3 regions of the Streptomyces sp. NPDC088733 genome follow, and region 2 is predicted to be linked to each of the others. Evidence: riboswitches for the same ligand, from Rfam matches in the RefSeq annotation. Region 2 holds a riboswitch; each other region holds the start of a gene.
The links. Region 2 has a riboswitch for cobalamin ahead of ACIP64_RS03540 (HoxN/HupN/NixA family nickel/cobalt transporter). Riboswitches for the same ligand answer to the same signal wherever they lie in the genome.
Positions count from the first base shown of each region.

Region 1 (5,280 bases), 240 kb from region 2:
ACTGGCGGCGGCTCGCCGAGGCCGGCGTGCACGAAGTACCGACCGGCGACTTCTCGTACTACGACCACGTCCTCGACACGACCGTGATGGTGGGCGCCGTCCCCGCGCGGCACCGGGGGGCCGTGGCCGCCGACCCGCTCGACGGCTACTTCGCGATGGCGCGCGGCACCCAGGACACGGCACCGCTCGAAATGACGAAGTGGTTCGACACCAACTACCACTACCTGGTCCCCGAGCTCGGTCCGGACACCGTGTTCGCGGCCGACTCGTCCCGGCAGGTCGGGGCGGTCAAGGAGGCCCTCGCCCTCGGCCTCGCGCCCCGGCCGGTCCTCGTCGGCCCCGTGACCTACCTCCTGCTCGCCAAGCCCGCCCCCGGCGTCCCCGCGGACTTCGAGCCGCTCTCCCTCCTCGACCGGCTGCTGCCGGTGTACGCGGAGGTCCTGGCCGATCTGCGTGCCGCGGGGGCCGGCTGGGCGCAGCTCGACGAGCCGGCGCTCGTGCAGGACCGGACCGCCGCCGAACTCGGCGCCTCGGAGCGGGCGTACGGGCGCCTCGGCGCTGTCGAGGACCGGCCGAGGCTCCTGGTGGCCTCCTACTTCGACCGGCTCGGCGAGGCCCTGCCGGTACTCGCCAAGGCACCGGTGGACGGGCTCGCGCTCGACTTCACCGGGGCGGCCGCCGCCAACCTCGACGCGCTCGCCGCGGTGGGCGGCCTGCCCGGCAAGCGCCTGGTGGCCGGTGTCGTGGACGGACGCAACATCTGGGTCAACGACCTGGAGAAGTCCCTCGCCACCCTCGGCACGCTGCTGGGACTGGCCGGCCGGGTCGACGTGGCCGCCTCGTGCTCCCTGCTGCACGTGCCGCTCGACACGGCGGCCGAGCGCGACATCGACCCGCAGATCCTGCGCTGGCTGGCCTTCGCCCGGCAGAAGACGGCGGAGGTCGTCACCCTCGCCAAGGGGCTGAGCCGGGGGACCGGCGCCATCGCCGGGGAACTCGCCGCCAACCGCGCCGCCCTGGCGTCCCGCGCCTCGTCGCCCATCACCCACGACCCCGCCGTACGGGCACGGGCCGCGGCGGTCACGAGCGCCGACGCCCGCCGCTCGCAGCCGTACGGCGAGCGGGCGGCGGCCCAGCGCGCCCACCTCGGCCTGCCTCTGCTCCCGACCACCACCATCGGCTCGTTCCCGCAGACCGCGGAACTCCGCACGGCACGGGCCGATCTGCGGGCCGGCCGGATCGGCGAGACGGAGTACGAGGAGCGCATCAAGGCCGAGATCGGCGAGGTGATCTCCTTCCAGGAGAAGACCGGACTGGACGTCCTCGTGCACGGCGAGGCCGAACGCAACGACGTGGTCCAGTACTTCGCCGAGCGGCTCACCGGCTGCCTCGCCACCCAGCACGGCTGGGTGCAGTCCTACGGCACGCGCTACGTCCGTCCGCCGGTCCTCGCCGGGGACATCTCCCGCCCCGAGCCCATGACCGTGCGGTGGACGGCCTACGCCCGCTCGCTCACCGACCGGCCGGTGAAGGGCATGCTCACCGGTCCGGTCACCATGCTCGCCTGGTCCTTCGTCCGCGACGACCAGCCCCTCGCCGACACCGCGCGCCAGGTCGCCCTGGCCCTGCGCGACGAGGTCGGCGACCTGGAGCGCGCGGGAACGCCGGTCGTCCAGGTCGACGAGCCCGCCCTGCGCGAGACGCTGCCGCTGCGCTCCGCCGACCGCGCCGGCTACCTGGCCTGGGCCACCGAGGCGTTCCGGCTGACCACCAGCGGCGTGCGTCCGGACACGCAGATCCACACCCACATGTGCTACGCCGAATTCGGTGACATTGTGGCGGCGATCGACGACCTCGACGCCGACGTCATCAGCCTGGAGGCCGCCCGCTCCCACATGCAGGTCGCCCGCGAACTCGCCGCGCACGGGTACCCGCGCGAGGCCGGGCCCGGCGTGTACGACATCCACTCGCCGCGCGTGCCGGGAGTGGACGAGGTGGCCGCCCTGCTGAGGAAGGGTCTGGAGGCCATCCCCGCCGAGCGGTTGTGGGTCAACCCGGACTGCGGGCTGAAGACCCGCGGCTGGGCGGAGACCCGCGCCTCCCTGGAGAACCTGGTCGCGGCGGCCCGCACGGTCCGTTCCGAACTCCCCGCGTCCTGAACACGAGAGGGCCCGCGGACGGTTCCGCGGGCCCTCTCGACGGGTGATGCCTCAGTTGGCCGCCGGTACCGCCCGGCCGGAGGCGGACGGAGCGGGCCGGGGGGACAGCAGGCGTTGTGCCAGCTCGCCGAAGAGGAGGCCGAAGCCGCCCCACAGCGTCAGCTGGATGGCCAGGGCCGACAGGCGGAACCGCCACAGCAGCGTGGCCGGGAAGTCCGCGGGCACCTCGTTGATGACCGGCAGGAACGCGTAGGCCAGCCCGATGGCGACGACGAAGGCCCCGACCGCGACGACCGTGGCGTACCAGGTGCCCACGCGGGGTGCCAGGCGCTTGCCGACGATCACGGCGGCGATCGCCAGCAGCACGCTGAGCACCATCATCAGGAAGTACAGCGTGGTGCGCTTGCCGATGGTGTCCGGATCGCCCACCGACGGCGGGTTGGCCGGGTACTTGAGGAACGGGACGACGTAGACCGCCAGCAGCGCGCAGCCCGACAGCAGCAGGGCCGTCGCACGGGCGGAGAAGCGGCCGACGCGCCCGAGCGCGAAGCAGTAGGCCAGCGCGGCGATTCCGCCGAAGGCGACGCCGTAGAGCAGGATGCCGGTGGCCAGCCCCGCGGTGGACTGCAGGTGGCGGCTGACGAGTTCGACCTCGTGCTCGTGCCCGGAGGCGTGCGCCTCCTCGAAGCCGATGGCGTTGTCGACGCTGGGTTCACCGAGGAAGTAGGCGACAAGGAGGGCGAGCGCGCCGGCGATCAGGCCGGCGAGCATGCCGCGGACGAGGAGGTTCCTCACGGTTGCGGAGTTCATGGCTGCGCGAGGTCCCCGTCAGTGGCAGGGGAAGCCGAGCAGGTGGCGGGCGTCGTGCACCCACTCGTGGACGTCCGCGCCGTTGACGACGGAGGTGGCACCCTGCTCGGCGCCGACGAAGTACAGCAGGATCAGCATGAGGACGCCGATGAAGACCGCCCACGGGGCGATGTCCTTCAGCGGCAGCTTGGCCGGTATGACGGGGGTGGTGACTGGCGGCTGGGCGACAGGCTGCGCCATGGCAGGTCCTCCTCGGGAGTTCGCGTCCCATCTCGGTGGTGCACAGGACGTCGGCTGCGGGTCTGACTCACCAGGCGTTCCGGCCCTGAGGCCGGTCTGGTTCACAGTGGCGCGACCGTCCCGGGATTCCACCGGATTCCGCCATGCCGTCGTCGTATCCGGCAAACCGTACCGCGCCGCGGTACCCCCGGCCAAGACCGCGCCCCGGGCCCGGGAGCCGCCGACGGGGCGTCCGCCTGGACCATTACGCCGGGAGGACGGGCAACTCCCAGAGCTGCCGCGTGATCTGACGCACCGTCGCCGACCGACAGACGCCGTGCCCCCGGTGCCTTGTGTCAGTTGCCCCGGCGGACCCGTGCGGCCTCGCGGGCGGCGGCCATCTGCCGGGCCTCGGCCGCCTTGCGCGACTCCTTCCCGGGCCGCGTGCCCAGGCCGCGGAAGGGGGCACCGCCGCGCGCCGGCGCTTTCACGGGCGCCGCACCGGCGACGGGGACTCCGGAGGGGGCCTGGGCCCCGGTGATCCGGCTCAGCGCCGTCTCGCCGGAACGCACCTGAGTGATCGTGGGGCGGATACCGGCCTCGGACATGAGCCTGGTCACGGCGCCGCGCTGGTGGGAGGTGACGAGAGTCACCACAGTGCCGGAGCGCCCGGCGCGGGCGGTCCGGCCGCCGCGGTGGAGGTAGTCCTTGGCCTCGGCGGGGGGATCGACGTTCACCACGAGATCCAGATCGTCGATGTGGATGCCGCGGGCGGCGACGTCGGTCGCCACCAGGGTCGTCACCTCGCCGGCCCTGAAGCGGGCGAGGGCCCGCGTGCGCTGCGGCTGGGACTTCCCGCTGTGCAGGCCCTCCGCGGGCACGCCCGAACCCTCCAGGTGCCGGGTGAACTGGTCGACGGCGTGCTTGGTGTCCAGGAACATGATCACCCGGCCGTCACGGGCGGCGATCTCCGTGGCGGCGGCGAACTTGTCGGCGGCGTGCACGTAGAGCAGGTGATGCTCCATGGCGACGACGGCCGCGGCCGCGGGGTCGACCGAGTGGACCACCGGATCGCTGAGGTAGCGGCGGACCAGCTCATCGATGTTCCGGTCGAGGGTCGCGGAGAACAGCATCCGCTGGCCATCGGGGCGCACCAGGTCCAGCAGCTCGGTCACCTGCGGCAGGAAGCCCAGGTCGGCCATCTGGTCCGCCTCGTCCAGGACCGTGATCCGCACGTGGTCCAGATGCGCGTCACGGCGTCCGACGAGGTCGCTCAGCCGTCCGGGCGTGGCGACGACGACCTCTGCCCCGGCCCGGATCGCGCCGACCTGCCGGCCGATCGACAGGCCGCCGACCACGGTCGCGAGCCGCAGGCCCAGCGCCTCGGCGTAGGGGGTCAGTGCCTCCGTGACCTGCTGGGCCAGCTCCCGCGTCGGCACCAGGACCAGGGCACGGGGCCGCTTGGGCTCGGCACGCTGCCCCGCGGTGCGGGCCAGCAGCGCCAGGCCGAAGGCCAGGGTCTTGCCGGAGCCGGTGCGCCCCCGGCCCAGGACGTCGCGCCCGGCCAGCGCGTTCGGCAGTGTGGCCGCCTGGATGGGGAACGGCTGCTCCACTCCGAGTGCGGTCAGGGCCGTGAGCAGGGGCGACGGGAGTCCCAGCTCCGCGAACCCGGTGACCGGCGGCAGACCGGGAGTGACCGTCCCGGGTGCCGCGAACTCGCCCCGCGGGGCCGCCGCGGGGCGGCCCGTGCCGGCCAGGCGCCCGGGAACCTGCTGACGGGAACGCCCCGCCTGGCCGGAGCGGTGGTCGTTGCGGGGCGAACGGTTCATGGGAGACCTTCCTCGACGGGGCAGCGCATCGAGGCATTCCCGGTGGGGCGGTGCGGCCGGGGAGTCGCCAGAACGAGCCGAAGACAAGACGGTGATCGGCAGCGACGGCCCCGTCCCTTCGGCGCGGGGGTCCCGGGTGCGTCGTGCGTGCCGGCGCCGGGCGCCGACGCCCGGGCGACGGCGCTGCTCGCCGGAAGTTTACCCGTCCGGGCCGTCTTTCCGGGCTTTCCGGGCGGGACGGCGACGGCGGTGTGACGCGGACC
Region 1 is NZ_JBIVLH010000002.1:277,528-282,807, reverse strand. It holds gene metE (5-methyltetrahydropteroyltriglutamate--homocysteine S-methyltransferase) at 1-2,159, shown strand, start outside; gene ACIP64_RS04660 (CbtA family protein) at 2,211-2,969, opposite strand; gene ACIP64_RS04655 (CbtB domain-containing protein) at 2,988-3,209, opposite strand; cobalamin riboswitch at 3,245-3,394, opposite strand; gene ACIP64_RS04650 (DEAD/DEAH box helicase) at 3,545-5,017, opposite strand.
Region 1: another riboswitch for cobalamin. It lies ahead of ACIP64_RS04655 (CbtB domain-containing protein); the one in region 2 lies ahead of ACIP64_RS03540 (HoxN/HupN/NixA family nickel/cobalt transporter).

Region 2 (14,407 bases):
TGTCGTCGTACACCGCCTCCATACCGCCGCGGATCAGGTACGTTTCGTGCCAGAAGCCGGTGCCGCCGCTGTCGCGCAGGAAGTCTCGCCACCAGCGCCGGTGCGGTTCGGACCGCGCCCATGACAAGAGCGAAGGCAGGTCGCGCCAGTACTGGCGGATGCCGACGTGCATGGGGAACAGCGACCACAGCAGCGACTCGTGCGACAGCATGCCTTCCGGCCGGTCTTTCCCGGATTGGCCGATCTGCGGGCCGTAGCCGGCCAAGGTGCGCAGGCCGTAGAGCCGATTGACTCGCATACCGAGGTAGACGACCACGAGGTCGGGATATGGAGTGAGGTCGACTGTCTGCCGATTGACGCGCGTAGGCATCGCTGGTGTCTCCTTGGCTCGTTGGGTGACGGGCCAAAGCTAGTGACCGGCACGGAATGGACACTTGACGTCGACTGAATGCGCGGGCGGCGGCATCCGTGCGGTCGCACTCAGCTGTGGAGTTCGGCGAGCAGGCCGCCGGCGCGCGCACAGCAACCCTCTGCCCAGGCGGAGTTTACAAACGTTGGAGCAGTTTCCGGGTCGGCGCCATCCCGCACTCGCCTTCCGAGATCTGCCCTAGCACAGCTGTGGGCGCGCCGGTGGTGCTTCCGTGCGCCCCATCCCTCATTCGGGTGGTGAATGGCATCATGGCTGCTCATGACGCCCGGGCCTGCCTTCCGTCTCGCACGTGCCGCGGTGTTCGCGGCCGTGTGTGTCGCGGTGACAGGTCTTGGACATGCGCTGATGTCGCGGTCGGTTCCGGGCTGGGCGGTGGGGTACGCATTCGCCGCGACGACCGCGGGCGCGTGGTGGCTGGCGGGTCGACGTGAGCGCGGCGCGGCAGTGGTGCTGGGCGCGACCGTGGTGACCCAATTCGCCTTGCACGGCTGGTTCGGCCTCGCCCAGGCCTTCGCCGCGGCTCCTTCGGGTGCCGGGGACGGTGCTGTCGGCCATCAGGTTTCGGGCTCCGCGGAAGCAATGCCCATGAGCAGCGCCGCGATGAGCGGCTGGTCGCCCGGCATGTTCGGCGCGCACGCCCTCGCGGCGGTGCTGTGCGGCCTGTGGCTGTGGCGCGGTGAGGCTGCTGCCTTCCGGCTCGGCCGCTCCTTGGCCGCGTTCGTCTTCGCTCCTTTGCGCAGGGCCTTCCTCGTCCATGTCGTGGTCAGCCCACCGGCGCAGGCGACGCGAGTGTCCCTTCACGCCCCCTCGCGGCTGTCTCAGCAGGCGGCCCTGTGGCACGGCGTCACCCGGCGCGGCCCGCCGCGGCCGGCGATGTGCTCCTGACCGTCCGTCTCGCTGCTGTGCGATGACGGGCGCAGTGCGGCGTGCCCGCACGCACGCCGTACCGCCGTTGAGGCGGACACAATCGTCGGCTTTGTGAGCGCCCGCGCCCCGCGCGCCGGGCGCCGATTGGGGATGCAGCAATGTCATCGACACAAGAAGAAGCGTCAAGGGACAACGCCCTCATAGCGGCATCGGCTGCCCCGGGAAGCGGTCCCGAACAAAGGGGCCGATCGTGGAAGGGGGTCCGGGCGCTGCTCGTGCGGCTGCACTTCTACGCGGGTGTGTTCGTCGCCCCCTTCCTGCTGGTGGCCGCTCTGACGGGGCTGGCCTACACCTTCACACCCCAGCTCGACCAGCTCTTCTACGGCGATCAGCTCGGCGTGGCGAAGGTGGGAGACACAGCGCGCCCGATCGCCGAACAGATCGCCGCGGCCCGGAAGTCCCACCCGGAGGGCACCTTGTCCTCGGTGATCACTCCGCCCGGGCCGGATGACACGACGCGGGTGGTCCTGTCACTGCCGGAACTGGGCGACAACCAGCGCACGGTGTTCGTCGACCCCTACACCACCGAGGTCAAGGGGGCGCTGACCACGTGGTACGGCTCCACCCCGCTGACGACGTGGCTGGACGACCTGCACCGCAATCTGCACCTTGGCGAGACCGGCCGGCTGTACTCGGAGGTCGCCGCCAGCTGGCTGTGGGTGATCGTCGCCGGAGGGCTCGTCCTGTGGCTCGGACGTGCCCGCGGGCAACGCGCCAGGTCGGCACGGGGCGTGCTGCTGCCCGACCGCTCCGCGGGCGGAGTGCGGCGTACCCGCAGTTGGCACGCTGCCACCGGTGTATGGCTCGCCGTCGGCCTGCTCGGTCTCAGCGCCACCGGCCTGACCTGGTCCCACTACGCCGGCGCCCGGTTCGGGGAATTGCTGGACGCGACCAAGGGGCATGCGCCCGCGCTGGCCACCGCCCTGCCGGGCGGGCCGGACGCAGGCGAGGGCGGGCCCGCGGGGCACGCCGGACACGGCACGGGCGCCGGCCCGGCGCCGGCCGACCCAGCCGACTTTGACACGGTCCTCGCGGTCGCCCGCGAGGCGGGGCTCGGTGGCCGGGTGGAGCTGACGCCGCCCGCCGATGCGACGAGTGCGTGGACCGTGGCCCAGGACGACGACCTCTGGCCGGTCCACTACGACCAGGTCGCCGTCGACGCCGCCAAGGGCGAGGTCACCTCGGAGAGCCGCTGGGTCGACTACCCACTGCCGGCCAAGCTCAGCAAACTCGGCGTCCAGGGCCACATGGGCCTGCTGTTCGGCATCGTCAACCAGATCCTGCTGGCGCTGGTCGCGGTCGGCCTGATCTCCGTCATCGTGTGGGGCTACCGCATGTGGTGGCAGCGCCGCCCCACGCGTGGCGACCGCACGGCGGCCCTCGGGAAGGCCCCCGCACGAGGGGCGTGGCGACAACTCCCGCTGCCGGTGCTGATCATCGGCGTCCCGGCCGTCGCCGCGCTCGGCTGGGCCCTGCCTCTGCTGGGCATCACGCTGATCGCGTTCCTCTTCTACGACATGGCGTTCGGGCTCTACCTGCGGCGCCCCGCCCCCTGACGTCGCAGCGAGCGAAGGTGCCTCCGGGTCGGGCACACCACTGTGCCCGACCCGGAGGCCACCGAAAGAGCGTCAGACGCTCCCCGCAGTTCGCGCAGCCCAGCGATCCTCGACCTTGGCGACGCGCCAGTACGCGATCGCGATGGCCCACACGACGACGAAGAGGCCGACGATCACGTAGCCGACGTTGTCGAGATCGAGGCCGGCGACCCAGCCCGTGACCCCGTCCGTCATGTCGAGCTTGTCGTGCAGGACCCCGACAAGCTCGATGGTGCCGATGACGAAAGCGACGGCGATGGACAGACCGGTGATGGTGAGGTTGTAGTAGACCTTGCGCACGGGGTTGGAGAACGCCCACTGGTAGGCGAAGTTCATGAACGTCCCGTCGAGGGTGTCGAACAGGCTCATCCCGGCGGCGAACAGCAGCGGCAGGCACAGGATCGCGTACCAGGGCAGACCGGCGGCGGCCCCGCTGCCCGCCATCACCATCAGCGCGACCTCGGTGGCGGTGTCGAACCCGAGCCCGAAGAGGAAGCCGAGTGGGTACATCTGCCCGGGACGCGTGATGGAGCGGGTGAGCCTGCCGAGGACGCGATTCATGAACCCCCTCGATTCCAGGTGGGTTTCGAGCTCGCGTTCGTCGAAGAAACCCGTGCGCATCTTCTTGAAGACCCGCAGTATGCCCAGGAGGGCGACGAGGTTCAGCACGGCGATGAGATAGAGGAACGTGCCGGAAACGGTGGTTCCGACCACGCCCAGCGCCTGGTGCGTTCCGGAGTCCTCGTCTGCCAGGGTGCCTGCCAGACGGGCGCCGCCGGCGACCAGCGCCGCCAGGACCACCACGACGCTGGAATGCCCGAGGGCGAACCAGAAGCCCACCGACACCGGGCGTTTGCCGTCCGCCATGAGCTTGCGCGTGGTGTTGTCGATGGCGGCGATGTGGTCGGCGTCGAAGGCGTGCCGCATTCCGAGGGTGTAGGCGGTGATACCGAGGCCGAGCCCGAAAGCCTCGGAACCGACCCGGTAGTCGTTCGGTGTCACCAGCAGGAACAGGACGCCGAAAGCGACCACGTGCAACGCGGCGATCACGGCCATCAGGGCCGCGGTGCGGAGCGTGTCCTCGCGCCGCCAGCGGAACGGCCCGGCGGACGGGACGGACGGGACGGATGGGGGCAGGGTCATGCGGTCACGCTCCAGCACCTCGTGGATCAACTCGTGAGATGCCGCGGCCGGTCTCCTGGCTTACGGGCGAAGCGCGCCCGCCCCTGCCTTCCCGGCCTGTGAGGACCAGTGGCACCGCCGAAGCGGAAGGGGCGGGAACTACCCGATCACAGTGGCGAGGGCCGCCCCGGACTGAGCCTTGCATCGGCTGTCACCGGTCTTCCCGAGCACCACGGCGCCATCACCCTAGGAGCGCGGGCTCTCCGCCTGCAAGGCTGCACAGGTGCAAAGACGCACAGGTATTCAAGATCACATCCTCGGCTGCCAGGATGGCGCCCATGCACCTTGTTCCCGCCGAGCGGGCGGGCCACCGAACCATTGACGGCCACCGTGTCTGCGACGCTGTCGCGGCCATTGGAGAACCTGGGCATGTACGGGCCTGGGCGGATCGATTCTCGCTGCTCGCCGACCCGGGCCGCCTCGCCCTGCTGCTGGCTCTCCGGACGGCGGGCCCGATAGCGGTCACCGACCTGGCCGTCGCCACGGGCATGACGGACACGGCGGTCTCCCAGGCCCTGCGGCTGCTGCGGGCCGCCGGCATCGTCACCGGTGACCGACAGGGCCGGATCGTCCGCTACCGCATCGTGGACGACATGACCGGGCAACTGCTGGGACACTGCGCGGACCCTCAGGGAGACGGGGCCGCCGACATGTGACGTTGCCGTCGCCCGCCGGCCGACGACGAGCTGGTTGACACCCGGCGCCTGCGAGACCCCTTCGGTGGACCGAGATCGGGACGGGCAGGTGAGCCCGGCGGGCCCCACCGGCCCCGCACACCGTGCGGGCGGGGCCGGATGCGCGTCAGCCGTCAGGCGCCGGAGGCGGTCTTCGCGGCGGTGAAGCGCGCGGTGACGTCGGTCCAGTTGACGAGGTCCCAGAGCTTGGTGACGTAGTCGGGGCGGACGTTCTTGTACTGCAGGTAGTACGCGTGCTCCCAGGCGTCGAAGACCAGGAGCGGGGTCGTGCCCTGGCCGACGTTGCCGTGGTGGTCGTAGACCTGCTCGACGATCAGGCGCTTGCCGAGGGGTTCCCATGCCAGGACGCCCCATCCGGAGCCCTGGACGGAGGCCGTGGCGACGGTGAGCTGCTTCTTGAAGGCCTCGAAGCCGCCGAGGTGCTCGTCAATGGCGTCGGCCAGGGCGCCGTCCGGGCGGTCACCGCCGTCCGGGGAGAGGTTCTGCCAGAAGATCGAGTGCAGGACGTGGCCGGAGAGGTTGAACGCGAAGGTCTTCTCCAGCCCGACCAGGCCGGTGGGGGTGAGGGCGTCCTTGTCGCGGGCCTCCGCGATCTGCTCCAAGGTGTCGTTGGCGCCCTTGACGTAGGCGGCGTGGTGCTTGGCGTGGTGGAGCTCCAGGATCTGTCCGGTGATGGCCGGCTCCAGCGCGGCGTAGTCGTAGGGCATATCAGGAAGCGAGTACGTGCCCATCAGGCACAACCCCTTTCTGCGAGGGTGATCGATTGCGCCAGGATCACCCTACGCCTCTTGTTGCGATGAACTTGCAACAGCGACAGAAGTGCATCAGCATGTTCCCTGGACGGGGTCGGCCCCTCAGCCTTCGGAGTCGTCGTGTCCGCGGTCCCGGACGCGGCACCCCCCGCGGGGTGATCGTCTTTCCAGCCGGCACCTGCCGGTTCTGGCCGACCCCGCCCACCCCGGCCCGACCCCTCCCACTGGGACCCTTGACTGGATCATTGCCTTATAAGCATTCGCCGTTAACTGCGAACAGCTTGCAAGTAGTTTTCTGTGGCGCCTACTTTGACATGTCCCTAGGTATGTCCAGAAAGAGGCGCTCATGTCCACCGCTCCACCGCCCGCCGCAACGGGAGCTCCGACCCTGCTCAACCGTGTCCGGCACGCGCTCAGTCCTCGCGAGTGGGCGCGGGTCGGCGGCATGGCTGCCTTCGTCATCGGCCTGCACGTGATCGGCTGGTTCACCCTCGTCGCCGTCGTCGCGCCGGAGCACTACAGCCTCGGCACGAAGAGCTTCGGCATCGGCATCGGCGTGACCGCCTACACCCTGGGCATGCGCCACGCCTTCGACGCCGACCACATAGCCGCGATCGACAACACCACCCGCAAGCTGATGGGTGAAGGGCAGCGGCCGCTGTCCGTCGGCTTCTGGTTCTCCCTCGGGCACTCCTCGATCGTCTTCGGGCTGGCCTTCCTGCTGTCGCTGGGCGTCAAAGCTCTCGCCGGGCCGGTCGAGAACGACGACTCACAACTGCACAACGTCACCGGCTGGATCGGCACGACCGTCTCCGGCACGTTCCTCTACGTCATCGCCTTCATCAACCTGCTGATCCTCGCCGGCATCTGGAAGGTGTTCCGGCAGATGCGGTCCGGCCACTTCGACGAGGCCGCGCTGGAAGAGCAGCTGAACAACCGCGGCTTCATGAACCGGATCCTGGGCCGTGTGATGAAGTCCATCACCAAGCCCTGGCAGATGTACCCGCTCGGCCTGCTCTTCGGACTCGGCTTCGACACCGCCACCGAGATCGCCCTGCTCGTCCTCGCCGGTTCCGGCGCCGCCTCAGGGCTGCCTTGGTACGCGATCCTCTGCCTGCCCGTGCTGTTCGCGGCCGGCATGTCGCTGCTGGACACCATCGACGGCTCGTTCATGAACTTCGCCTACGAATGGGCCTTCTCCAAGCCGGTCCGGAAGGTCTACTACAACCTCACCATCACCGGCCTGTCAGTCGCCGTCGCGCTCATCATCGGCACCGTCGAACTGCTGGGCCTGATCGCCGAGAAGGCCGGCCTGCACGGCGCGTTCTGGGACTGGGTCTCCGGCCTCGACCTCAACATCATCGGCTTCATCATCGTCGGGCTCTTCTTCGCCACCTGGCTCGTGGCCCTGCTGGTGTGGAAGTTCGGTCGCATCGAGGAGAAGTGGACCGCGGGTCTGCGTCCCGCGGAGCCGCGCGCCGACTGAGCCGCCGTCTCGAGTCCCACCCGATCCGAACGCCCCTGGACCATCCCGACCGGTCCGGGGGCGTTCGCGTGGTTCGACCGTCTCCGCGAGACGTCGCGCGGGCTGGATTCACCACGTTCTTCGCCGCAGCGCGCAGCGTTCTCGTGACGTCCCCGCGGGAAGCCCAGGAGGTGGTGCCGCGTATTACGGCACCCTTGCCGTGCTGGACGTCGGGACCAGGTCGTCCCCGTCGTCCTGCAAGGTGGAGACCGCGCTGAAGATGTAGAAGCACCCCGCCGTCACCACCGCCACGCCGGCCAGGACGGGGGTCCACGCCCTCAGTTTGGCAGTGGCCGACTGGCCGCGAAAGCGTCCTTCCACGATCGAGAATCCACGGATGGTGGCAACCCCGACGCCCGTGAGAGTCAGCGCCATCCCGACGCCGAAGGTGATCACGATGGCCAGAGCACCGAGCGCGCGGCCCGTCAGCAGCCCGCTGACGAAGATCAGGAACGCCGACGGCGACGGCAGCAGGCCACCCGAGAGCGCCAGAGCCGTCAGGCCCTGACGCGACCACGGATTGGTCAACTGCTCGACGTGGTGGTGCGCGTGGGCGGTCTCGTCGTGCGCGTGCGCGTGATCGTGATCGTGCCCGTGAGAGTGGCCCTCCGCATGAGAGTGGCCGTGCCCGTGGGAGTGCCCATGTCCGTGCCCATGAGAACGGCGGCGGTCGCGGAGGTGCCGGTACACCAGACCCACACCCACGATCGCGACGACCGCTCCCGCCGCGACCTGCATCCAGGCGGTGGCGGTCCGGGTGCTGACCGCCGTACTGCTGACCCCCACCCACAGCAGCGCGAGAACCAGCACCGAGAAGGTGTGCATCGTGGCGACGATGACGCCGAGGCGCACCGCGTCCTTGTAGTGTCCGCGCGTGCCGACCAGGTAGGCGGCGGTGATGCTCTTGCCGTGGCCAGGGGCAACCGCGTGAGCGGCACCGACGCCGAGCGCGACGACCAGGACCACCCAGAACAGGGATTGCCCGTCGAAGAGGGCGATCAGGTGGTTGTCGAGACTGCCTATCCCTGTCATGCGTTGCTCCTGGTACCGGTGCCGGCGTCGGCGGGTGCTGGGTCGTGCGTAGTGGAGTCCTGACCCGGCGGGAGCAGGGACTCGGTCGGCGGGTGGGCCGCCACGGCAGAAGGGCCCGCCACTTGGGCGGCCTTGCGGCGGCGCGACCGCCGGAGGACGAAGCCGCCGATGGCCAGGGCGGCTGCCACGGTCCCGATGGCGAAGGCCACGACCGTCCCGCGGACGCTGCCCCCGGAGGCCGTGAACCGTACGTGCGCGGTCGGCTGGTCGGAGGTGAACAGCGTCGGCTGCGTCTGAGCGGGACCAGTCGCGGTGAGCATGGTCCGGTACGCGGGGTGGAGGTCGGTGAGCGAGGTGATCGTGACGTCCACCGCCGTCACCGGAGCCGGGCAGTCGAAGGCCACTTGGGCTCCGCGGGCGAGGAAGTCCCGCATGTCCTCCACCACAGCGCCGTGGCAGGGGTGTCCCGCCTGTGCGACGGTGATGTGTTTGAGCAGGTAGCTGCGGATGGTCGGCGACTCCTGCAAGCGCTGCGTGAACGACAGGTTCGAGGAGTTCGCGCCACCCTGGCCGCCGAACACGCCCAACGACTCGCCGAGTGCGACCCAGTCGAGCTTGTCGGTGTTCCACGCGATCAGCAGGCGGGAGCCCTGGACGCTGGCGCCGGCGGTGGACGGCGGGCCGAACGGGTGGGCCGAGGCGGAGGGCGCGGGGCCGGCCAGAGCGGTCACGATCGCCAGCACGGCCCCTGCCAGCGCCGTGCCCGGCGTCGGGCGTGCCGAACGCCTCAAGCGGGCTGGGAAGTGAAGGGACAAGGGTGCGGATCTTTCGTGCGGCCTGGTGGGGGCGGACATCAACGGCGCGATGACACGTGCCGAAACCGCACTCTGTACAACCAGTCGGACACGTTCGCGACAATCGCATGGAGGCCGGATGAACATGACGATCACCGACCCCTACGGGAGCGTCGGCGTACCGACGAACTGGGGCGGCGTGGGTGACACAACGCAGTTTGTCGTCGGCTGAACGATCGGGCTGACGCCGATCCCACCGAAGGCGGCCCCCGCGTGCGGGGAACCTGTGCGTATCCGCGCGGGATACACGCCCTGCTGGACTTGCCGGCCACCATGTCAGCGCGTTGCGTGGGACGCCCTACCGCCCATGTGCATCGACGCGTAATGCCGCTGGCGAGCTTCCTCGACGTCCTCCGGGAAGGCGTCATCCAGGCCGAGGTGGTGATCGTGTTGTCGGGCTTCTCCATCGCCCGTGTGCTCCGGAGGTTCGCCGCGGTCCCGGTCCCGGCCCGTGCGGCCTCGCATCGATGGTCGGCGGCTCCTACTCTCCCCCGTCGGCCGAATGGAGCTGGAAGTCGACGACGACGCAACCGACCTGTCCGTCATCGGTGCGGCCGATCCAGACGGGGTAGGCCCCGTCGCCCATGCCGGCACGGAAGGCGATGAGATTCGGCTCGTGCTCCGTGCTGGGCAGTTCGACGGCGAGATGACTGTCGAGCGGCATGAACAGTTCATCGTCCAACTGGTCTTCGATCACCGTCCGAGTCGCATCCATGAAAGCCGCTGTGCCGGTATCCACGCCAACCCCGTAGAACTGGCCCTCGCCGAGCAGCCCCAGGTCCTCGTCGGGCAGGAGGGCCATTTCCCACTCGCGGGGCGGGATGTCCAGGAGTGTCACCCTGGCCGCAGCGACATCGACCCCGCGTGCCGTACGCAAAAGCGACAGCGTGACCGGGAACTCGCCCGGTGGTACGGCGACGGTCCGCGGGGTCTCTCCGCTCCACCCGGGGTCCGAGACCGCCAGCTGCCCTGACGTGATCCGCAGCAGGCCGGCGTCAACGAGATCGACGGCGGCCGGCCCGTCCGGAGTGTCGCAAGCACCCGGACTGAACAATTGATCGATTCCGGTAGCGCGCAGCGGTCCCGATCCTTCGTCCACCGACACGTCTCTCAGCACTACGGACCTGGCGGACTCGTGCCCCTGCTGGGCAAGGAACGGCGCGAACACCTGCCAGTCGCCGAATTCCGGTACAGAGCAGAGGAAGCTTTCGACGGCCGTCACGAATCGCCGCACGCGGGCGCCCGACGAGCCGGCTGCCAGAGCGTGCAGTGCCCCCAGCGGCCCGCCGAATTCGGAGCTCACCTCGACCTGCCCGTCGGCCGAGACGGTCGTGGTCTCCTGAACATCCCAATTCCAGGACGCATGCTCCTGCTCATTGGAAAACTGCCAACGGGTGTTCCGGTGAGCCAACAACATCCCCGCGCTGTGCGGCTTGAGGTCGATCATCTGCATGCGCCAGGACCTGTCGTCGAACAGGTACATACGCCACATCCGGCGCGGCCAGTACTCGACCAGTGCCAGCGGACGCTCCCGCGCGGACAGCAGAACCGCGTACTCCATCCCGGCAGCATGCCTGCGTGCCGCTACCGCGCGCGGCATCGGGTCCGGATGCGTCGTCCCCTGCTGGGAACCCCACATGTTGCCGTACGACACATCAAGACTGTCGAAGATCACAGCCGCGCATCTCCCCCCGTGGCACCAGACGCCCCCGAGCGGTGGCGCTCGACGGGTGACCCTGCCGCTTCGCTCTGCCCTTCCGGAGCTTCGTTGTGCCGCCAGTGTGGCACTGAGGTGTGACACACAGGCTTGTGGGAGGCCAGCAACCTGCTGTTACCGACGATATGGGCCGCCCCAGGTGACGAAACACAGTCGGTTCGGCGGCCCCCGTCGTGATCCATGCGCTCGCGTCAGCGACGACACTCAGGGGCGGGAACGTGGCCACTCCTGTGCGGGTGCACTCCTGCCCAACTTGTCCACGTGCCAATTTCCGTGTTCGATCCCACGCCCGCTTGAGGTCCGTGGGAGGAAAGGGTCAAGAGTGGAACGGCGGCCAGCTACCTCGTCTTGAATTCGACCTTGCCTGCGCTCATCCGAAAACTGCCACTGGAGTACAGCATCGGACGGGCCTCCACGTGATTCCCGCTGTACTTCTCAACATGCCGAATCGCAATGCCGCCAGGGGCGGTGAAGTCGATCAACGCAATGGCGACCCAGTAAGACAGGTTGCGATTATTGAACAGCGGCACTGTGACAGTCGAGCCCCGCCCATCGGTTACAACTGCCCGAGCACCGTACGACTTGAACGAGCCGACACCATTCTCAACCGCGCTGTACGCGCAGATGAGCACATATCCCTGCAGGTCAGGACGCCGGATCGTGATCGTCTCCCGCCCCGGCCTCCGGGAATCGCCATCAAGAGCGATGAATGGCGGAGCCGTGAGCGATCCCAAATTCCGGTAATAAATCACCTGTTCGGATTTGCTCGGCTTGGCGCCCTTGGGCGTCACCAGACTTCGAGGAACATGCAACGCGTAGAGATCCAGATCCGCCCCGGCCCTCCGTCTGGCATCACTGCCTCCGTTCCATTCGAGCATGGCTGTTACGGCGAGGCTTGGATCTTCCTTTCGCATGTTGATCGTTGCCTGGCCACCTTTGGTGAGCACAACCCTCCCCAGAGGACCCGGCGGGGGCAGCGGCGCCATCGGCGGCCGTTGCGGTGCAGCGGACGGAACGGTAAGGGCGCGAACCGGCTGGGCACTTGTCGCATGTCGCGACGGGCTCGGCGACTCAGGGGGCCTTGCGGCCGCAGCGGCCGAGACGGGGCCAGGGTCGTCGACTACGATCCCGAAATCCCTGGCCAGACCCGCCAACCCAGTGTCCCAGCCCTGGCCCACGGCACGAACCTTCCAGGAGCCGGCACGGCGGTAGAACTCGACGACAACCGCGACCGTCTCCTGGTTTGCGAGGGGCGGTGGGGCAAACATAATGCGGCCATCTCCGCAGTCGACCACCGCGCGCGGGGTACTGCTCGCATCGAAGTGCGGAGCCGAACATTGTGGGTCAATGCTGGCTACCACAGCGATTCGATCAACTGAACCGGGTACCGCAGCCAGGTCCGCAGCGATGGTCTGACCGGCAAGGCTCACACCGTCCTGAGAGCGGTGGTTGTAGAAGACCAGGTCCTCATCTGTCCGCACTTTGCCATCCTGGGCCAAGAGAACAGCTGAGACATCAATGCCCGTCGTCGGCGTAGTGACGGTGACTTGGCAGGTGTTGCCCAGCAAGGGAGCATTACCGCCCTTGGTGAGGTTCGTGATCATTCGTGGCCTCCCGGAGTGCTTCACCCATGGTGGTCCGTTGAGTCGGTTCGCGCCGGGAAACGGCTGATGTTCCGCGGTTGAATCCACGTCCCGAGTGGCAGCCGGTGGCAGTGGGCCTGAGGGCCGTTGCGGCTGTGCCGCGGGCGTGGCCCGTAAGGGTCCGGAGGGGGTAGGGCCTCAGGGCCGTCCCGTATAAGCACGTGACCTGTGGGTTTGCCGGACGGTACGGTCGCTGGGTGGAGCCGAAGCGACCGAACAAGTGCCCATTGCACGGGGCCGGGGTGCGTCCTGGTCATCTGGTCGGGCGGCGTCTCGAACGAGTGCTTGCGTCGTGGCACTTGTATGGCGCGGAGCCCCGGACAGGCCCGCTTGATGTGTGGCTGATCGACGGCGAGGAGGCTGCCACCCACGTGACGACGGGATCGGACTGGTGCCTGATCGTAGAGACATCGGTCCCCATTGAGGGATACGACATGGCGGAGTCCGGCCGCGTTGAGGTGGCGCCCATTCACCGCGAGGCCCCGTTCGCAGACCATCTCGGCGAGACGGTCTTGGCGGTATACGAGGAGGCGGACCCGGACACCGGCCGGCTCGCGCTTGAGCTCACCTTCGAGTCCGGCCGTGTCCGGTGCGAGACCTGGTCCGGGGATCTGCGACTGTCCAGCAAGTGATCAGTGCACCACTACCGGCGGAAGTGTGAGAATCACGCAGAGACGGCGTACACCGCGCCATGGTCGGCATCGCACGAATGCACAACCTCCTCCTCGCCGGGTGAGCCGCCCGCCTGGAAGGGGCACTCGTGGCCCACCCTGCCAAAGATCCTTTACGGGACAGCCCTCAGGAGGCGTCCACCACGGCAGGGGCCACCTACAGTCGGAGTATGCGCATCGTCTCCCTGCTCCCGGCCGCGACCGACATCGTGGCCGAACTCGGCCTGGCCGCGCAGTTGGCCGGGCGGACACACGAGTGCGACTGGCCGCCGGAGGCCGTCGCATCCGTGCCCGTCGTCACCGGTGCCGCCTTCGCGCCGGACGACCTGAGCAGCAGGGAGATCTCGGACGCCGTCGGAGGCACCGCTCACTCCGGTTCCTCCCTCTACACCCTGGACACCGAGGCGTTGGCGGCCGCCGAACCCGATGTCGTTCTCACCCAGGACCTCTGCGAGGTGTGTGCCGTCTCCTACCAGCGGGTGAGCCAGGCGGTACGCGTCATGGACACCGGCACCCGGGTTCTGAGCCTGGAACCACGGACCCTGGACGACGTGCTGGACTGCATGGTCACGGTCGGCGATGTGCTCGGCGTCCGCGACCGGGCCGAAAGACGCCGGGCCGAACTTCGGCACCGCCTGGACCGGGTGTCCCGTCTGACAGCCGGTCGGCCGCGCCCTCGTGTCGTGGCGATCGAGTGGCTCGATCCCCTGTGGCCGGCGGGCCACTGGGTGCCGGAGCAGATCGGCCGCGCCGGGGGCGAGGCCCTGCTGGCCGCACCCGGTGAGCACACCAAGCCCATGACCTGGGAAGCGGTCGTCGCGGCGCGCCCCGATGTCGTCCTGGTCCTGCCGTGCGGCTTCTCGCCTGAGCGGACGCTGCGCGAACGAGAAGCCCTGACCGCGCTGCCGGGCTGGGCGGATCTGCCCGCCGCCCGGGCCGGCAGGGTGTGGGTCCTGGACGGCCCGGCCTACTTCAACCGCCCCGGCCCTCGCGTGGTGCGCGGCGCGGAGGTGCTCGCCCATGTACTGCACGGCGTGCAGGCCGGGGAGGCGGTGACGTCGGCGGAGGCGCGGCCGTTCTGACAATCGTTCAGGCGCGAGCGGCCTCGTCCCCGCCTGCGACGGCCAGTGGGTGTATGCCCGGCAGACGTGCCCACGAGTCCGAGTGCCTGCCCGCTGCCCGCTGCCCGCGCAACGCGGCGGGGTGCCCCGCCGCTCCGGGGAAGCCCCCGTCCTCCATCTGCTGCTGCGCGATCCACGCGATGCCCTCGTCCACGTCCGAATCGCCGTCGCGTTCCCCGATTGCTGGTAACGCTCAGGGGCCGGCCTAGGACGTCAGGTGCCTTGGCGCCGGACAAACGCTGTGCCCACGACATCTGCTGACA
Region 2 is NZ_JBIVLH010000002.1:36,279-50,685, forward strand. It holds gene ACIP64_RS03525 (monooxygenase family protein) at 1-370, opposite strand, end outside; gene ACIP64_RS03530 (hypothetical protein) at 776-1,315, shown strand; gene ACIP64_RS03535 (PepSY-associated TM helix domain-containing protein) at 1,456-2,913, shown strand; gene ACIP64_RS03540 (HoxN/HupN/NixA family nickel/cobalt transporter) at 2,986-4,095, opposite strand; cobalamin riboswitch at 4,123-4,324, opposite strand; gene ACIP64_RS03545 (ArsR/SmtB family transcription factor) at 4,413-4,790, shown strand; gene ACIP64_RS03550 (superoxide dismutase) at 4,943-5,560, opposite strand; gene ACIP64_RS03555 (HoxN/HupN/NixA family nickel/cobalt transporter) at 5,928-7,067, shown strand; gene ACIP64_RS03560 (hypothetical protein) at 7,251-8,138, opposite strand; gene ACIP64_RS03565 (hypothetical protein) at 8,135-8,929, opposite strand; gene ACIP64_RS03570 (DUF4241 domain-containing protein) at 9,474-10,667, opposite strand; gene ACIP64_RS03575 (TerD family protein) at 11,048-12,313, opposite strand; gene ACIP64_RS03580 (hypothetical protein) at 12,688-12,984, shown strand; gene ACIP64_RS03585 (cobalamin-binding protein) at 13,194-14,105, shown strand.

Region 3 (5,280 bases), on a different contig from region 2:
CGGGCGACACGACCGCCGACGTGTGCGTCGTCGGCGGCGGCTACACCGGCCTGTGGACCGCGTACTACCTGAAGAAGGCCGTGCCCTTCCTGCGGATCGTCGTCCTGGAGCAGCGCTTCTGCGGCTACGGCGCCTCCGGCCGCAACGGCGGCTGGCTCTACAACGGCATCGCCGGCCGCGACCGCTACGCCGCCCTGCACGGACGGGACTCCGCGATCGCGCTGCAGCGGGCGATGAACGAGACCGTGGACGAGGTGATCCGGGTCGCGGCGGAGGAGGGCATCGACGCCGACATCCACAAGGGCGGCGTCCTGGAGGTCGCCCACTCCCCCGCCCAACTCGCCCGCCTGCACGCCTTCCACGAGGCGGAGGTGGCCTTCGGGGAGAAGGACCGGCTGCTGCTGGGCGCCGCCGAGTCCGCCCGGCGGGTGCGGGTCGCGGGCACGGCGGGCGGCACATGGACGCCGCACGGCGCCCGCGTCCATCCGGCGAAGCTGGTGCAGGGCCTGGCGCGGGCGGTGGAGGCGCTCGGCGTGGTGATCCACGAGTCGACGCCGGTGACGGAGATCAGGCCCAAGCACGCGCTGACACCGTACGGGAGCGTGCGCGCCCCCTATGTGCTGCGCTGCACGGAGGGTTTCACGGCGGCGATCAAGGGCCACAAGCGGTCCTGGCTGCCGATGAACTCCTCGATGGTCGTGACCGAGCCGCTGCCCGCCGAGGTGTGGGACACCATCGGCTGGGAGGGCCGCGAGACGCTGGGCGACATGGCGCACGCCTACATGTACGCGCAGCGCACGGCGGACGACCGGATCGCCCTCGGCGGACGGGGCGTGCCGTACCGCTTCGGCTCGCGCACCGACAACGACGGGCGCACCCGGCCGGAGACGGTCGAGGCGCTGCGCGAGATCCTGGTGCGCTTCTTCCCGGCCGCGGGTCGCGCCGCGATCGACCACGCGTGGTCGGGCGTGCTGGGCGTGCCGCGCGACTGGTGCGCGACGGTGGAACTGGACCGTTCGACGGGGCTCGGCTGGGCGGGCGGCTACGTCGGCAGCGGCGTGGCCACGGCGAACCTGGCGGCGCGCACCCTGCGGGACCTGGTGCAGCTCGACTCCGGGCAGGGGCACGGCACCGAGCTGACGGGCCTGCCGTGGGTGCACCACCGCGTCCGCCGCTGGGAACCCGAACCGCTGCGCTGGATCGGCGTGCACGGCCTGTACGCGGCGTACCGCGCCGCCGACCGCCGCGAGCAGTCCGGCCGCAGCGCCGGGACGGACGCACTGGCCCGGGCGGCCGACCGGATCTCCGGGCGCCACTAACGGCCCGCCCCCCGAAGAGCAGCACCCCCAGGATTCCCATCGTTAACTTTCCGTTCACCCAGACTCCGTACGGTCGCCACCGCCACTGACGGATCAAACGAATGTCTGGGTACATGGAACACATCACGCTCCTGATCGGAATCGTGATTATCACCGCACTCGCGTTCGACTTCACGAACGGTTTCCACGACACCGCCAACGCGATGGCCACCACCATCTCCACTGGCGCACTGGGCCCCCGGACAGCGGTGGCGATGTCCGCGGTGCTGAACCTGGTCGGGGCGTTCCTGTCGGTGGAGGTCGCCAGGACGATCTCCGGCGGGATCCTCGACGAGACCGCGGGGATCCGGCCCGAGGTCATCTTCGCCGGGCTGGTCGGCGCGATCGTCTGGAATCTGCTGACCTGGCTGGCGGGGCTCCCCTCCAGTTCGTCGCACGCCCTGTTCGGCGGTCTGATCGGCGCCTCGGTCGCCTCCGCCGGGTTCGGGGCTGTCAACGGCGACGCGGTCGTGATGAAGGTGCTCGTCCCGGCCGTCTGCGCGCCGGTCGTCGCCGGGGTCGCCGCGCTGCTGGCGACCCGCCTGACCTACCGCATCAGCCGCGGCAGCGACCCGGCCGCGACCGCCAGGGGCTACCGGGCGGGCCAGATCGCCTCGGCGGGCCTGGTCTCCCTCGCGCACGGCACGAACGACGCCCAGAAGACCATGGGCGTCATCACGCTCGCCCTCGTCACCGGCAACGTCGTCGCCCCCGACTCCGACCCGCCGCTGTGGGTCATCGGCTCGGCGGGCCTGGCCATCGCGCTCGGCACGTTCATCGGCGGCTGGCGGATCATCCGCACCATGGGCAAGGGCATCACCGACATCCAGCCGCCGCAGGGCTTCGCCGCCCAGACCGGCGCCGCGGCGGTCATCCTGGCCTCCTCGCACCTCGGCTTCTCCCTGTCCACCACCCAGGTCTGCTCCGGTTCCGTCCTGGGCGCCGGGGTGGGCCGCAAGGGCGGTGTCGTCCGCTGGAGCACCGCGGGCCGCATGGCCGCCGCCTGGGTGCTGACCCTGCCGGCCGCCGGCCTGGTCGCGGCGGGCGCCGCGCTCGTGGCCGACCAGGGCGACGCGGGCGTCACCGCCGTCGCCGTGCTGGCGCTCGCCGTGTGCGCCGCGATCCGGGTGGCCGCCCGCCGCAGGCCGGTCGACCACACCAACGTCAACGCCGACGCCGGCACCGCGGAGCCGGGCATCGTCACCGCGGCCGTCGCCGCCGTGGCGCCACCGCCCGCGGGTCCCGCGGCCGGCACCGGCCACACCAAGGCCACCGTCTGACGGCGGGCCCGCAGCCCCCACCCGTCCCGGAAGGACACAGCAGCATGCACATCGACTGGGCTGCCCTCGGCTCCGTCTTCGGCGTCAGCCTCGCCGTCACCGTCGGCCTCGTCGGCGTCTTCACCCTCGGCATCGTCGGCCTGTCCCGGCCGGCCGGAGTCCGGGGCGGTCAGGGCGCCCTGGCGCGCGCGGGCGCGTACGCGTGCTTCGCGCTGTGCGCGGCGGCCGTGGCGTACGGGATCTTCCTGATCGTCGCCTGATACGCCGCCACGCGGTGTGAACTCGGCCTCAGCTCCCGGCCTTTCCGGCCGTGAGCTGGGGTTTCCGCGTTTCCGGGCCGCTACGGGGTGAGTTGACGGGCCGGATCGGCGCGTGGTGGTATCGGAACCGCCACACGGCGGCAGGAGAGGAAGTCCGGTGCGAATCCGGCGCGGTCCCGCCACTGTCACCGGGGAGCGCGCCTCCACCAGCGGCCACGGCCCGTACCACGGGCTGGAAGGCCGGGGGTGCCGCCGATCCGGGAGCCAGGAGACTCTCACCGCCGGTCACGTCGAGCCAGGGCGCGGACCCTGAGTGAGGACACCAGCGATGGACGGCTGCCGCCGTACACCCGACGCCGGCTCTGCCGCGCCGTCGGTCTTCGCCGCCGGGGCGGCTCTCGGCTGGCTTGCCGACCTCGCCCTCGCCGACCCGCGCCGCGGGCATCCCGTCGCGGCCTTCGGGCGCGTGGCGGGCGCACTGGAACGCGCGTTGTGGCAGGACCACCGCGGACGGGGCGCGCTCTACACCGTGTTGTGCGCCGGGGGCGCTGCCGCGGCCGCCGCGGGGACCGCACGCGCCGTACGCCGCTCCCCCGCCGCGTCCGTGGCCCTGACCGCCGCCGCGACGTGGGCGGTGCTCGGCGGTACGTCGCTGGGGCGTGAGGCACGGACGATCGGCGCCGCCCTCGCCGCCGGGGACACCGCGGCGGCGCGGGCCCGGCTGCCCCACCTGTGCGGGCGGGACCCGCAGGCGCTGGACGAGCGGCAGATGGCCCGGGCCGTCGTCGAGTCGGTCGCGGAGAACACCTCGGACGCCGTCGTGGGCGCCCTGGTGTGGGGCGCGTTGGGCGGCGTGCCGGGGCTCGTGGGCTTCCGCGCGGTCAACACCCTCGACGCCATGGTCGGCCACAGGTCGCCGCGGTTCCGCCGGTTCGGCTGGGCGTCGGCCCGCCTCGACGACGTCGCCGGCTTCCCCGGTGCCCGGCTGACCGCCGCGCTCGCCGTCCTGGCGGGCCCCGACCGGCGCGGCGCGTGGCGGGTCTGGCAGGCGGACGGCGGACGGCACCCCAGCCCGAACGCCGGACCCGTGGAGGCCTCGTTCGCGGGGGCGTTGGGCGTACGGCTCGGGGGGACGCTGGCGTACGGGGGCCGGGTCGAGCACCGGCCCGTGCTCGGCGCCGGCAACCGGGCGGTGGAGGTGGCGGACATCGAGCGGGCGGTGCGGTTGTCGCGGCGGGTGGGCGCGCTGGCCCTGCTGGCCACGGCCGGCGGCCGGCTGGCCTGGCACCGGTTCGCCCGCGGGGGACGGAGGGGGAACGCATGAACGGCGGCGCGCTGCTGGTCGCGGGCACCACCTCGGACGCGGGCAAGAGCGTCGTGACGGCCGGCATCTGCCGCTGGCTGGCCCGCCGGGGCGTGTCCGTGGCCCCGTTCAAGGCGCAGAACATGTCGCTGAACTCGTACGTGACGCGCGAGGGCGCCGAGATCGGCCGCGCGCAGGCCATGCAGGCGCAGGCCGCGCGGGTGGAGCCGTCCGCGCTGATGAACCCCGTGCTGCTCAAACCGGGCGGCGACCGCACGAGCCAGGTCGTGCTGATGGGCCGCCCGGTGGGCGAGATGAGCGCGCGCGGCTACCACAACGGCAGCCGCGCCGAACTGCTGGAGACCGTCACCGGCTGCCTGGAGGAGTTGCGCTCCCGCCACGACGCCGTCATCTGCGAGGGCGCGGGCAGCCCCGCCGAGATCAACCTGCGGCACGGCGACATCGTCAACATGGGCCTGGCCAGGGCGGCACGGCTGCCGGTGGTCGTCGTCGGCGACATCGACCGCGGCGGGGTCCTCGCGTCCTTCTTCGGCACGACCGCGCTGCTGAGCCCCGAGGACCAGGAGCTGGTCTGCGGCTACCTCGTCAACAAGTTCCGCGGCGACGTCTCGCTGCTGGAACCCGGGCTGGAGATGCTGCGCGGGCTGACCGGACGCCGCTTCTACGGTGTTCTGCCGTACCGGCACGGCCTGGGGATCGACGAGGAGGACGGACTGCGGGTGTCGCTGCGCGGCACCGTGCGGGAGTCGGACTCGGCGCCGCCGCACGGCGAGGACGTGCTGCGGGTCGCCGTCGCCGCGGTCCCCCTGATGTCCAACTTCACCGACGTCGACGCCCTGGCGGCCGAACCCGGCGTCGTCGTGCGCTTCGTCGACCGGCCCGAGGAACTCGCGGACGCCGACCTGGTCGTCCTGCCCGGCACCCGGGGAACGGTCAAGGCGCTGGAGTGGCTGCGCCGGCGCGGGCTGGCCGACGCGGTCGTGCGGCGCGCGGCGGAGGGCCGCCCGGTCCTCGGGATCTGCGGCGGCTTCCAGATGCTGGCCGAGACGATCGACGAC
Region 3 is NZ_JBIVLH010000005.1:353,294-358,573, reverse strand. It holds gene ACIP64_RS12415 (NAD(P)/FAD-dependent oxidoreductase) at 1-1,319, shown strand, start outside; gene ACIP64_RS12410 (anion permease) at 1,433-2,638, shown strand; gene ACIP64_RS12405 (hypothetical protein) at 2,683-2,898, shown strand; cobalamin riboswitch at 3,044-3,173, shown strand; gene ACIP64_RS12400 (cobalamin biosynthesis protein) at 3,227-4,222, shown strand; gene ACIP64_RS12395 (cobyric acid synthase) at 4,219-5,280, shown strand, end outside.
Region 3: another riboswitch for cobalamin. It lies ahead of ACIP64_RS12400 (cobalamin biosynthesis protein); the one in region 2 lies ahead of ACIP64_RS03540 (HoxN/HupN/NixA family nickel/cobalt transporter).